Regions from separate parts of the Pseudazoarcus sp. NS34 genome, predicted to be linked through region 3. Evidence: predicted binding sites of a transcription regulator. Region 3 holds the regulator's gene; each other region holds the start of a gene.
The links. The regulator FliA, encoded in region 3, starts transcription of late flagellar genes. The targets are predictions, from matches to a motif close to CTAAAGTTNNNNNNNNNNNNGCCGNTA.
Positions count from the first base shown of each region.

Region 1 (4,340 bases), on a different contig from region 3:
GTCGAACTTGCCGCCGGCGTGCAGTCGCGTGTAGGCCAGCACCACCACCGGGACGCCCTCTTCGGGGTGCAGGCCGACCGGGATGCCGCGGCCGTCGTCGGCCACCGTGACCGAGCCGTCCAGATGCAGCGTGACGTGGATCTTCTTGGCGAAACCGCCGAGCGCCTCGTCAGCGGCGTTGTCGATCACTTCCTGAATGATGTGGGCGGGCGAGTCGGTGCGGGTGTACATGCCCGGGCGTTCGCGGACCGGTTCCAGGCCCTTGAGGACGCGGAAGGAGGATTCGTCGTAGGTCTTGCCTGTCATGGATGCTTGCTGAGGTCCGTGGGATGGCGGCGCACAAGCATAACCGCTGCGGCTGGCAGCTGCCTACCGCAAGGCATGAAACGGGCGGTGTAGGGGTCAGGCGCTGCCGAGGTGGCGGCCGCGGCCGCTCGGGCGTGCGCTGCCGCCGGAATCGTACAGCGAAGGCTGGTCAGCGGCCGAGAGCAGGACGGACAGTGCCGCCTGATTGTTCTGCATGCGCTCGTGGATGAGCTTGCCGTTGATCTCGTTCAGGGCGCGCACATCGGCGCCGATGTCGAGAATGCTGTCCCAGCGCGTGAGCACATCGGGCAGGCCTTCGCAGATCTGGCGGATGGATTCGGCCGACGGGGTGACGCCGTGCTGGCCGAGCAGCATGCCGAGCGCGTCGTGCTGGCGCTGCAGTTGCTGATGGAGTGCGGATTTATTCGGCGTGAGCGAGATCAGTCCGTCCGTGTCGCCAGCGATCAGCAGGGCTTGTTCGCGCTGCAGCAGCTCGCGAAAACGCTCCAGCGACGCGAGTTCGGCGTCGATGGCCTGAACGAATCGTGCGCGGGCGGCGGCCGGGATCATGCCTTGCCGGTGTAGCCCAGCATTTCGCGAACGCTGTCGAGCAGGCCGTCGGCGATGCGGTTGGCGTCCATCTTGAAGCGACCGTCGCTGATGGCCTGGCGGATTTCATCCACGCGCGCCTGATCGACCGCCGGGGTTGCTGCGGCTACGGCTTCGGCCTTGGCCAGGCTGGACGACAGCGGCGACAGCTCGACGGTGCCCGATTGACCAGCGTTGCTGCCTTGCGGCGCGGGGCTGGCCGGCTTGGCGCGATTCTCGCCCGCGAGCGGGGAGCTGACGCCTTTGTTGGTTCCTTCGATCTTCACGTGTGTACTCCGGTGAGGGCGGCCCGAATGGGTTCCTGATGTAGTAGACGGCAGCCCTGCAGAAAACTTTAGCGAATTAAATTAATTGTTTTTGCACAGGCGCTGGGCGCCCGGTTCCGCGTCTCGAACGCCTCAATGATCGCACACCGGCTTCAGAAACGCAGTTCCACCACGCCACCGGCGCGCGCGATGCCGTTGACGATGCTGCCATTGGCCAGCCGCACGCGCACGCTTTCACCATCGGCGGCGCGCCCCAAGGCGCGGCCCTCTCCGCCGATCTCAAAGCCGCTGCCAATGCCGACGATCCTCACCGTCTGGCCCGATTCCACCGCCGGCGGCAGGCGCAGGTGTTCCTCGCGCAAGGGGGTGCCGGCGGCAATGCCTCGGCTGGTGCGGACGCCGATGGCGCGCGACGGATCGCTCAGCACCTTGCCCGATTGGGCGGCCAGATCTCCGCGTTCCAGGCGCAAGTCTTGCGGCCCGATGGTCTGGCCCGGCCGCAGGCCGTTGCGCGCGACCACGTAATCGGCAATGACCTTGACGCGCGCTGGCAGATAGACGGTCCAGTTCGCCGGCGCGGTGCAGCGCACACCGACACTGAGTTGGCCCCACGCGAGTGCTCCGGACGGCAAAAACGCCTCCGGGGCGTCGCACGGTGGCAACTGGTTGGCGGGGGATAGCACGCCGACCTCAAGTTCGATCTCCCCTGGCAGGCCGTCGGTTTCGTGTTCGAGCAGGGTGCGTACGGCGGCCTCCACCGGGGCCGTGGGCTGCTGGGCGAGCGCGCCGGAAACCGCTGCGCAGGTGGTGACGAACAGGAAGCAGGCGAATCGATTCATGGCGGCATTGCATCACGTGGTCGGCGCATCGGCAAGGCATGGGTGTTGCAAGCGACGTGCCGCAACGGCCGGGCCGGCCACGCTGGCAAGGATGGGCGGCGACAACCGGCAAAGACTGCCGGCGCGGCGGCAAGACGGCCGGCGAAAGCGGCGAAATTGGCCGGAAAAGCAGCCTCTTATCGGACGAAGAGCAGGCCCGGTACGGACATACGATGCTGGCACGAAAGCTGCAATAGGGCAGTTGTCCCTGCCGGAAATATTCGACGGGACACAGAGATACGAGAGGTGACGCATGAAAGCCATGCTCGATGACGCACTGCGGTTCCATCAGACCGCGCTCAATGTGCAAGCCCGCCGCCAGGAATTGCTGGCGTCGAACATCGCCAACGCCGACACGCCGAACTACAAGGCCAAGGACATTGATTTTCGCAGCGCACTGGCCGGCGCGATGGGTAAGCAGGGAGCGGCGCTGAACATGAAGACGACTACTGCCGGACATCTGCCAGTTGCTGGCGCAACGCCTTTCGAGGGCCACATCGGCTTTCGTCAGGAGCTGCAGTCGGCGGTCGATGGCAACACCGTGAACATGGACGTCGAGCGCGCCGCCTACGCCGAGAATTCGCTGCACTACGAGGCCAGCGTGACCTTCATCAACGGCCTGCTGAGCGGCATGCGTACCGCCATCACGGGCCAGTGAGCGAGGGGGACTGAATCATGAGCATGTTCAACGTCTTCAATATCGCCGGCTCGGCGCTCAGCGCCCAGTCACTGCGCCTGAACACGACGGCCTCCAACCTCGCCAACGCCGACAGTGTGGTCGGCGAAGACGGCCAGCCCTATCGCGCCAAGCAGGTGGTTTTCCAGGCCGTGCCGGTTGCCGGGCCAGAGGCGCAGGGCGTGAAGGTCACCGGAGTGGTTGAAAGCGCCGCGCCGATGCGCCTCGTGTATGACCCGGCCAGCCCTGCCGCCAACGGTGAGGGCTACGTCGAAATGCCTAACGTGAATGTGGTCGAGGAGATGGTCAACATGATCTCCGCGTCGCGTTCCTACCAGAACAACGTCGAGGTCATGAACACGGCCAAGACCCTATTGCAGCGCACGCTGAGCATCGGCCAGTAATTGGCTGAGGCCTTCGGGAGATTGAGATGAGTACTGTCAACGCCACTGGTTACGACTATTCCGCCCTTAACACCGGCACGACGTCGACCGGCAAGAAGGAAGAGGACTCTCAGACTCGCTTCCTGACGCTGCTGACGACCCAGCTCAAGAACCAGGATCCGATGAATCCGATGGAAAACGCCGAGATGACTTCGCAGCTCGCGCAGATGAGCACCGTCGACGGCATCGAACGCCTCAACACCATGTTCCAGCAGCTGCTGGCCGGGCAGGAATCGGCCGAGGCCATGCAGGCTGCGGCGCTGGTCGGGCGCGGTGTGCTGGTCGAAGGTGATGGCCTGGTGCTGACCGAAGCCGGGGCGGTTGGTGGCTTCGAGCTGCCCAACGGCGCCGACAAGGTGACGCTGTCGATCCGCGATAGCTCGGGTCTGGAGGTCGCCAAGGTCGACTTCGAGGACTTCGATGCCGGCAGCCACAACTATGTGTGGGACGGCACCACCATTGACGGTTCGGCAGCCGCAGGCGGCCTGTATTCGGTGAAGGTCACGGCCACCATCGGCGGCGAGACCGTGGATGCCAACTCACTCGAGTTCGGTCAGGTCACCGGCGTGATCCGCGGGCCCAAGAGCACCGACCTGCAGGTTGGCAATCTCGGCATCTTCCAGTTCAACGACATCAAGCAGATTCTCTGACGGAGCGACACCATGGCATTCCAGCAAGCATTGAGCGGTCTGAGTGCGTCGGCTAAAGCCATTGACGTCACCAGCAACAACATCGCCAACGCCTCGACGGTGGGCTTCAAGGCCGGTAGCGCGCTGTTCTCCGACGTGTTCGCCTCGGCGCTCACCGGCGCTTCGTCCAGCGGCCAGGTCGGTATTGGTGCGGCATCCAACGTGGTCCGTCAGGCCTTTACGCAGGGTGGTCTGACCTCCACCGGCAACCCGCTGGACATGGCGATCAACGGCAACGGCTTCTTCATCATCGCGCGTTCCGACGGTAGCCAGGCCTTCAGCCGCAACGGTCAGTTCGAGGTTGATGCCGACGGCTTCATCACCACACCGACGGGTGACCGGCTGCAAGGTGTGCAGGCGGTCAACGGCGTGGTCAACCCGAACGGAGCGCTGACTTCGCTGATCGTGCCGAGTGAGCCGATCGCGGCCCGCGCCACCGTCGACCTGCCCGGCGCCTTGGGTGTCCGTCTCGT
Region 1 covers NZ_BAAKIZ010000001.1:275,315-279,654, reverse strand. The annotation lists gene AC6H0N_RS01395 (DNA topoisomerase IV subunit B) at 1-306, opposite strand, end outside; gene AC6H0N_RS01390 (flagella synthesis protein FlgN) at 403-876, opposite strand; gene flgM (flagellar biosynthesis anti-sigma factor FlgM) at 873-1,181, opposite strand; gene flgA (flagellar basal body P-ring formation chaperone FlgA) at 1,334-2,020, opposite strand; gene flgB (flagellar basal body rod protein FlgB) at 2,313-2,717, shown strand; gene flgC (flagellar basal body rod protein FlgC) at 2,735-3,139, shown strand; gene AC6H0N_RS01365 (flagellar hook assembly protein FlgD) at 3,166-3,828, shown strand; gene AC6H0N_RS01360 (flagellar hook protein FlgE) at 3,841-4,340, shown strand, end outside.
Region 1: a site for FliA is predicted at 1,227-1,253, ahead of flgM (flagellar biosynthesis anti-sigma factor FlgM). Genes of this name have one in related genera too.

Region 2 (4,340 bases), on a different contig from region 3:
ACAGGTGCGAGTGGCCCGGCGCGATATAGGCGGTGCCGCGCTGCACACGCTCGCCGTCTTCCGCTTCCTTGACGCGAATGGCGCAGACCGTGTCCAGGCGCTTGGCGAAGGTACCGGTGAACATCTCGGGCATGTGCTGCACGATCAGCACCGGCGGCATGTCGGCAGAAAAGCCCTGCAGCACCACCTTGACGGCCTCCGTTCCACCGGTCGACGCGCCGATGCAGACGTGGGTACGAACTTTGGCACGCGAGGTACTCATCTCACGCCACCGGGGTATATACGGTGCGCCCCACCAGACGGAACAGGTCGGCTGCGTGCTGGAAACTTTCGGAGTGCCCGGCGTACAGCGAACCATCGCGACCGAGCAGCGGCGCAAAACGCTTCAGGATGGCGTACTGGGTCGGCTTGTCAAAATAGATCATGACGTTGCGGCAGAAGATCGCGTCCAGCGGGCCGCGCACCCCCCAGTTGGACTCCAGCAGGTTGATTGGACGAAAGGTGATCAAGCGCTGCAACTCCGGTTTGACCTTGACGCAGCCGTCGGCCTCGCGCGTGAAGTACTGCTGCAGTCGTGTCGGCGACATGCGCGCCACGCGATCCTGCTCGTAGATGCCACGTCGCGCCGTCACGAGCACTTCGGTATTGACGTCGCTGGCCAGAATGGTGACCGGCGGATTGAGCGTCTTGAAGGCCTCACAGGCCGCGATCGCCAGCGAATACGGCTCTTCTCCGGTGGACGCGGCACAGCACCAGATCGTGCTGCGCCGACCCGAACCGATGGTTCGTAGCTGTTCGATGAGGATGTCGAAGTGATGCGCCTCGCGAAAGAACGAGGTGAGGTTGGTCGTGAGCGAGTTCACGAAGGCTTCCCACTCCGGACGATCCCGCTCCAACCGCGCCAGATAGCCCGCAAAGGTGGTCTCGCCGCATTGGCGCAAGCGCCGTGTCAGCCGGCTGTAGACCATGTCCTGCTTGGCCGGCGACAACGCGATGCCGACGTGATCGTGGATCAGTTTTCGAATGCGCTCGAAATCCTCCGAAGAGAACGCGAACTCGCGCCCCCCCGCGGCATGCGCCGAACCTGTCGCGGGCGATGGCGGCCGCGTACCGGCCTGTGGCGCTCCGGTCCTGCGATCCTGAATGCTCATGCGCTTGCTTCCTTGATGTTCTGGCGGGGGCTACTGGGCCCGTTCAATCGAGTCGAGCAGACTCTCCGGGTCGGGTTCCTGCACTGCCGCAGCGGGCTCGGCCGTGGCCTCGGGCGTAATACCGAGCACGGCATCCTCGGTGCGCTTGTTCATGACGATGATGGTGATACGTCGATTGGATGGGTCGAGAGGGTCCTCGACGTTGAACGGGATCGTTTCGGCGAGCCCGACCACGCGCAGGACCTTGGCCGGATCCAGCCCGCCGGCGATCAACTCGCGGCGCGAGGCGTTGGCCCGGTTGGCCGACAATTCCCAGTTGGAAAAGCCGCGATCGCCCCCCGCAAACGGCTTGGCGTCGGTGTGCCCGGAAAGGCTCAGGCGGTTGGGCAGATCGTTGAGCGCCCTGCCGACGGCCCGCAGCAACTCGCGCGTATGGGGACGCAGCTCGGCGCTCGACAGGTCGAACATCGGCCGGTTCTGCTCGTCGACGATCTGTACCCGCAGTCCCTCAGGCGTGATGTCGATCAGGATCTGGTCGCGGAAGGCACGCAGATTGGGGTTGGCCTCAATCAAAGCCTCGATGCGCCCCTTCATGCTCACCAGACGGGCGCGCTCGCGCGAATCCTGTCCCTCGACATCCACCGGCACGGCTTCGCGCGCACGCGCTGCCTCCAGGTTGATCATGCGACGTTGCGGCTCGACGTCTCCGCGCTTGACCTGACCGACCGACCGCGAAAGATCCTCGCCGCCACCGGGAATGATGCTGGAGCTGTCGCCCGCGCCGCTGCCACCACTCTGGCTTACCTTCAAGGGGCTCTGAAAGAAGTCGGCGATCCCCTTGAGGTCGCCGTCGGCCGTCGAACCGAGCAGCCACAGCAGCAGGAAGAAGGCCATCATCGCGGTCACGAAGTCGGCATAGGCGATCTTCCACGCCCCGCCGTGGTGGCCCCCATGCCCGCCCTTGTTCACACGGCGGACAACGATTGGCTGCTGGGTATCGTCGCTCATCGCTCAGGCCGACGTCGCACTGGAAATCCGGCGCTCGTCGCTCATGCTCACTTCTTGCGGCTCTTGATGTCTTCCTCAAGCTCGAGGAAGGTCGGGCGGTCGGAGGCAAACAGCACCTTGCGGCCAAACTCCACGGCCACCTGCGGCGCATAGCCATTCATGCTGGCCAGCAGCACGACCTTGATGCATTGATAGATCTTGCCCTCGGCTTCGACGCGTTGCGCAAGCTGACTCGAAATCGGCTGCACGAATCCGTAGGACAGCAAAATGCCGAGGAAGGTACCCACCAGCGCGCCACCGAGCATCTTGCCCAGCACTGCCGGCGGCTCACCCACCGAGCCCATGACGTTGACCACCCCCATCACCGCCACGACGATACCGAACGCCGGCAGGGCATCACCGACCTTGGCCATGACATCCGACGGCCCTTGTGCCTCGTGGTGGTGGGTCTCGATCTCGACATCCATCAAGGCCTCGATCTCGAAGGCGTTGAGGTTGCCGCCAACCATCATGCGCAGGTAATCGGTCAGGAACTCGACAGCGTGGTGGTCGGCCACGACGTCGGGATACTTGGAGAAGAGCGTGCTGGCTTCGGGGTTCTCGATGTCGGCCTCAATTGCCATGAGGCCTTCCTTGCGCACCTTTGCCAGCACTTCGTACATCAGCGCCAGCAGGTTCATGTACAGCGCCTTGTTGTAGCGCTGCCCCTTGAGCACGCTGGGCAATGCACCCAATGTCGCCTTCATGATGCGCGGGGAGTTCCCGGCAATGAATCCGCCGACCATGAGGCCGAAGATCGCGATGTACTCCAGCGGCACCCACAGCGCCATCAGGCTGCCGTGCACGGCGTAGGTGCCGATCGAGGCTAGCAGAACGATTACATATCCGACGAGTAGAAGCACCCAGACACCTCGACCGCTACATGCACAAACAAACCCCGGAGCGCACGCCTAGCCGGGAACGGTATCTTAAAGTAACGGTTCGACCCAGGGAAACTTGACCGAAAAAAAGCCGCCCGCAGGCGGCCTTTTTTAACGGACCGATGGACCGGTCACTCCACTACGGCGGCCCGGCCGCGCACTGCGCGGGCATTGATACTGACCTTGCCCTGCTTTTTGCCCTTGCCGGCACGCGACGGCATGTTGCACAGACCGCAGGTGTAATCGTGCACCGGATCGTAAGCATGCGCGACGTACTTGCCGCCGCAGCTGGTGCATGGCGCGAGCTGCATCATGTCGGCGTCGAAGAAACGCACCAGCGTCCAGGCCCGCGTGATGCTCAACACCGGCTCCAGAGCAGCCGCATCAATATGATCGAGATACAGGTGATAGGCCTTGATCACGGCATCGAGCGAACTCAGGCTGGAACGCTGGCGGAAATAAGCGTGAAAAGCCATGAACAGCGAACCGTGCACATTCGGCTGCCACGCCATGAACCAGTCAGTGGAGAACGGCAGCATGCCCTTGGGCGGCGACATGCCGCGCACTTCCTTGTAGATCTTGAGCAGCCGCTCGCGGCTGAGACCGGTTTCGGCCTCGAGCATCTGCATGCGGGCTCCCAGGCTCACCATCTCGACGGCACGACGGACGTCTTCGGCATCCGCGATCACGCTCTTGTTCTTCATTTCCAATTCCTCACGACGATTCATCCGTCGGTTTGCTGGCCGCCACGATGGCAGCATGGATGCTCGAACTGGCGGCATCCCGTCCTTCCCCTGCGAGCAGCCCCGCAAGCAATGCATCATCAAAGCGGAATGCCGGCAACACCATCTGGCTGCTGGCCATGCGCACCAGGCGTGCCGCCGACATCGTGATGAGCAGATCGGCTACTGCATCACCGATGCCAAGCCGGAACATTGCGGTTTCCCGATCCTCACGCAGCATCTTTTGCGCAAGCATCAGATACGCAAGATTGAGTTCCCGGATATCGTCTTGGTAATCGCTTCGCTTCAACTATGTCGGCGCTTTGAAATGCGTACGCCTCGAACTTAAAGTGATTTCTCACCGAACACAACCAGACACATCTTCTGATGGCAAAAAAACCACAGGCACTGCAGGGTTGAGCGCCGCCGATCAGACTCGCTGAACCGCATGGATGGCATTGCGCCCGCCCTGCTTCGATACGTAGGCCCCCTGGTCTGCGAGCTTGATCAAGGCGGCTGCGTTCTCCACCTCCGGACGC
Region 2 covers NZ_BAAKIZ010000003.1:260,529-264,868, forward strand. The annotation lists gene AC6H0N_RS11360 (CheB methylesterase domain-containing protein) at 1-262, opposite strand, end outside; gene AC6H0N_RS11365 (CheR family methyltransferase) at 264-1,151, opposite strand; gene motB (flagellar motor protein MotB) at 1,182-2,159, opposite strand; gene motA (flagellar motor stator protein MotA) at 2,207-3,061, opposite strand; gene flhC (flagellar transcriptional regulator FlhC) at 3,211-3,783, opposite strand; gene flhD (flagellar transcriptional regulator FlhD) at 3,794-4,111, opposite strand; gene AC6H0N_RS11390 (sensor domain-containing diguanylate cyclase) at 4,232-4,340, opposite strand, start outside.
Region 2: a site for FliA is predicted at 3,134-3,160, ahead of motA (flagellar motor stator protein MotA). Genes of this name have one in related genera too.

Region 3 (4,340 bases):
GGCCGGACGGCACGCTGTACTACGGCGCCGTGCAGACCATGCCGTTCTCGCGCCCGCCGTTCCAGGACCTTCTGCTGGCGATCGACTTCGCCATCGACAAGGACTACCCGGCGCGCGGCGAATACACCGGCGAGGTGTAAACCTGCACACCGCCCGGCGGCGCGGCCGTCGGGCGGCTCACCTTGCCCACATCCAGAACGCGGCGAAGATCATGAACAGGTTTTCGGTCAGCGAAATGAAGCCGAGCGGCACGCTGCTATCGCCACCGACACAGGCGCATTTCAGTTCGCGCCTTTCGACATATACCGCCTTGAACACCGACACCGCGCCGACCGTGCCGATGAACAGCACGAACGGTGACACCAGCCACGCATTCAGCGCGCCCAGCATGCCAATGCCGGCCCACAGCTCGACGAACGGATAGACGTACGCGTAGCGCACGTCACGCATCGCGACCAGGTCGTAGACGATGAACTGGTTCGAAAACGACGCGAGATCCTGCAGTTTCTGGATTGCCAGCACGCACATCGCAATGGCCACGAACCACTCGATGACACGCGCCGACAACACGCTGCCCTCGATGCCCCACGCCGCGGCGAGAGCCATCGCGAATGCGCTCGCGAAGATGGCGACGACCGGAGTGTAGGTTGTGCCGGACTGGCCTTCCTCGGGCAGGCCGAAATGCTCGCGCAGCTCGTCGTAACCGCCGATGCGCTCGCTACCGATGAAGGTCTGCGGTGTCGTTTCGACGTCGTGCTCGCGCTTGAAGGCATCGACTTCTTCGCGCGAGCGGAAGCGGTGATCCTCAACCTCGTATCCCCGACGCCGCAGCAGATGCAGCGACTTTAGGCCGAAGGGGCAACGGTGCTCGGGCGTGTCCATGCGATACAGCCTGGCGGATTCGGGCATGCCTGGGTCCTCCTTTCGTTGGGCGACTCCACAGGTGTGTGGTCAGCGTCGCGCGACGGAGGTTCCCCTGCGGGACGTGGTGCTCATCGGTGGCAAGAGACTCCGGCGTGAGCCGGAAAGGCGCGCCGAAACTCTCAGGGCAGCAGCGCGCGCATCGGGTCGTCGGCCCGGATGGTGCCCGGCGATTGCGGGGGCGGGTCGTTGTACATGGCGTCGAGCCGGATGGTGACGCGGCGATTGCGGGCGCGGCCCTCTTCGGTGAGGTTTTCCGAGATCGGCCGCTGGTCGGCGTAACCGATGGCGGACAAGCGCGAGGGATCGATGCCCGCGTCGGCGAACAAACGCACTACTGACGAGGCACGTACCGAAGACAGTTCCCAGTTGGACGGAAAGCGCGCGGAGTTGATCGGCGAATCATCGGTGTGGCCTTCGATGGTGACCGGGTAATCGCCCCCGACAAAGACCTCAGCGATTGCACGCAGCGGCGCCTGCGCACCGGACTGCAAACTGGTTTCACCGGCCGGGAACAGCAGGCTGGCATTCACTTCGACGGTGATGCCGTGGGCGCCTTCGGAAATGTTCACCTGCCCGGTGCGTGTGAGCGGTTCGAGCGCGCGGCGGATGCTCTCGCCCATGCGACGGATGTGCTCGACGTGGTCGCCCTGCCCGCTGGCCGGTTCGCGATCGCTGCGGCTCGTCGGCGGCTGTGGCCGCGCAGGCACCACGAAGGGCGCGACCACCACCTGCTCGCTGGGCTGGTTGACGGAGACGCTGCGAAAGGCCGTGAGAAGGGAGTTCGACAGAATGCGGTACTTGCCCTCGTTGACCGAGGACAGCGAGTACATCACGACAAAGAAGGCAAACAGCAGCGTGATGAAGTCGGCGTAGGAGACCAGCCAGCGGTCGTGGTTCTCGGGGTGCTCGTCGTGCTGGCGGCGCTGGCGCTGGCGGGGCATGGCGCCCTCACACCAGATAGCCGCGCATGCGGGCTTCGATGATGCGCGGGTTTTCGCCATTGCCGATACCGACCAGCGCATCGACGATCATCTCGCGCTCGGCCGAGATGCGCCCGATGTGCGCCATCAGCTTCTTGGCAAAGGGCAGGAAAACGAGGTTGGCAAAGCCCACGCCATAGATGGTGGCGACAAAGGCCACGGCAATGCCGGCGCCGAGCCGCGAAGGCTCGGAGAGGTTTTCCATGACGTGGATCAGGCCCAGCACTGCACCGAGAATGCCGATGGTCGGGGAGTAGCCGCCGGCCGCCTCCCACACGCGGGCACCGAGTTTCATCTGGGCTTCGGAGGCGTCGATTTCGACATTCATCAGCTCGCGCAAACGCTGCGGATCGACACCATCGACCAGGAACTGCAGGCCACGGCGCAGGAACGGATCGTCCTGCTGCTCGATGCGCGATTCCAGCGCCAGCAGGCCGTCACGCCGGGCGATGGTGCCCCATTGTGTGACCAGTCCGATCAGTTCTTCACCGCGTTCGGGCGGCGGCACGAACACCCAGCGGGTCATGCGCGCGCCCTCGACAAACACCTTCAGCGGGCTCTGCAGCATCACCGCGCCAAGCGTGCCACCGATGACGATGAGCAAGGCCGTGGGCTGGAACAGGGAAGCAATATGGCCGCCCTCCAGCACCTGCCCGACAACAATCGCGGCAATGCCGAGAACGAGGCCGAACAGGCTGATGCGATCCATCGCCTGCCTGCTCAGCTCTTGGCGCGCGGCGGACGACCGCGGCGCTTGGCCGGCGCCAGGGGCGCGCCGTCAGAGAAGATGTGCGCGCGCACACGGGCCACGGCCTGGCTGTGCAACTGGCACACGCGCGACTCGGTGACGCCCAGCACTTCACCGATTTCGCGCAGGTTGAGTTCTTCTTCGTAGTACAGGCTCATCACCATCTGTTCGCGTTCGGGCAGATTCTCGATGGCCTTGACCAGACTGCGGCGCAAATCGGCATCTTCGAGCATGCCGAGCGGATTGGCGTCCTGATCAACGATGTGGCGTTCGAGGAAGTCTTCATCGTCGCCGCCGCCAAAATCCTCGAAATACACCAGTTGGTGGCCACGCGCTTCCTGCAGGATCTGCTGGTATTCGGGCAGCGGCACGCCGACTTCATCGGCCAGTTCGGTCTCGGATGGCGGACGGCCGAGGCGTTGCTCCAGCGTCTGCACGGCGGATTCCACGCGACGCATGTCGCGGCGCAGGCTGCGCGGCATCCAGTCGTCCTCGCGCAGGCCATCGAGCATGGCGCCACGAATGCGCTGAGCGGCGTAGGTTTCGAACTGCGCGCCGAGGCCGTCTTCGTAGCGCGAGACGGCATCGAGCAGACCGATCATGCCGTTCTGCATGACGTCGTCGACCTGCACACTGGCTGGCAGCTTCGCCATCAGGTGATAGGCGATGCGCTTGACCAGCGGTGCGTACAGTTCGACGAGTTGCGCCTTGTCAGGATTGCCTTCTGAATCGTACATCCACAGTGCCCGGGTATTACGGGGCGCAACGCGCCCTTTGCCGACATTATGCACGCCGGGAGCGCGGGATTGACCGATGGGTGCAGCGACTTTTCGGGCAGTGGTCAGCATGAAGGTCTAATCCTCACAACGCCGCGCTGCGCGGGCCCGCGCGACGCGCACCACCGAGCGCTGCCAGACGACGCAGGAAGGCCGCTTCGGGTTCGCGCGGCGAAGACTCGACCACGTCGGCCGTCAACCCGCCGGCCAGATCGTCACGCTCGATTTCACCGAGCCAGGCCAACGGCACGCCGACGTGGTTGCGCACCAGCGTGTCGAGGCTGGCGAAGAAGGCGTGCGCCTCGTTCCGCGTGCGGGCGGCGGAAACCGCCACGTGCAGGGACCCAGCGCCGGCCGCAGCCAGCGCCTTGATGACGGCATAGGCTTCGATTGCACCGCTGCGACTGGCCTCGGCTACCAGCAGCCGGCGCGGCGCGGCGAACACGAAGGGCGACGGGTCTGCCGCCTCTTCGCTGTCCGCATGCACCAGCACAACACCGGCGTAACGGTGCAGGGCACGCAACGCGTCGATCAAGCACATGCGCCGCTCCTCGTCGAGCAGCGGCAGCGCCAGCGCGGCGGCACTGACCGGCACGCGGCCGACCAGGCCCGGCACGGGCTGAACCAGCGAAGCGGCATCGAGCTGACCGCCCAGCACGCCGAGCAGGTCGCTGCCATCGGCGACACCCAGCGCGGGTGCCAGTGAATGTTCGCCGCGCGCCTCATCCAGAATCAGCACGCGCTCGGCGCGCGCGGCAAGGCGGAAGGCCGTGCGTACGGCGGTCGTCGTGCGTTCGCGGCCGGTGGTGTACAGCGCCACCACCGTCGGCGGCGCGCGGCGGAACAGCCGGCGCAGACCGGCTGCCTGATCTTCGTGGCTGTCGATCATGTCGGGTCTCCGCTCAAGCACCG
Region 3 covers NZ_BAAKIZ010000002.1:663,465-667,804, forward strand. The annotation lists gene AC6H0N_RS09660 (peroxiredoxin-like family protein) at 1-140, shown strand, start outside; gene AC6H0N_RS09665 (MauE/DoxX family redox-associated membrane protein) at 178-909, opposite strand; gene motD (flagellar motor protein MotD) at 1,044-1,865, opposite strand; gene AC6H0N_RS09675 (flagellar motor protein) at 1,873-2,613, opposite strand; gene AC6H0N_RS09680 (RNA polymerase sigma factor FliA) at 2,625-3,389, opposite strand; gene AC6H0N_RS09685 (MinD/ParA family ATP-binding protein) at 3,514-4,317, opposite strand; gene flhF (flagellar biosynthesis GTPase FlhF) at 4,331-4,340, opposite strand, start outside.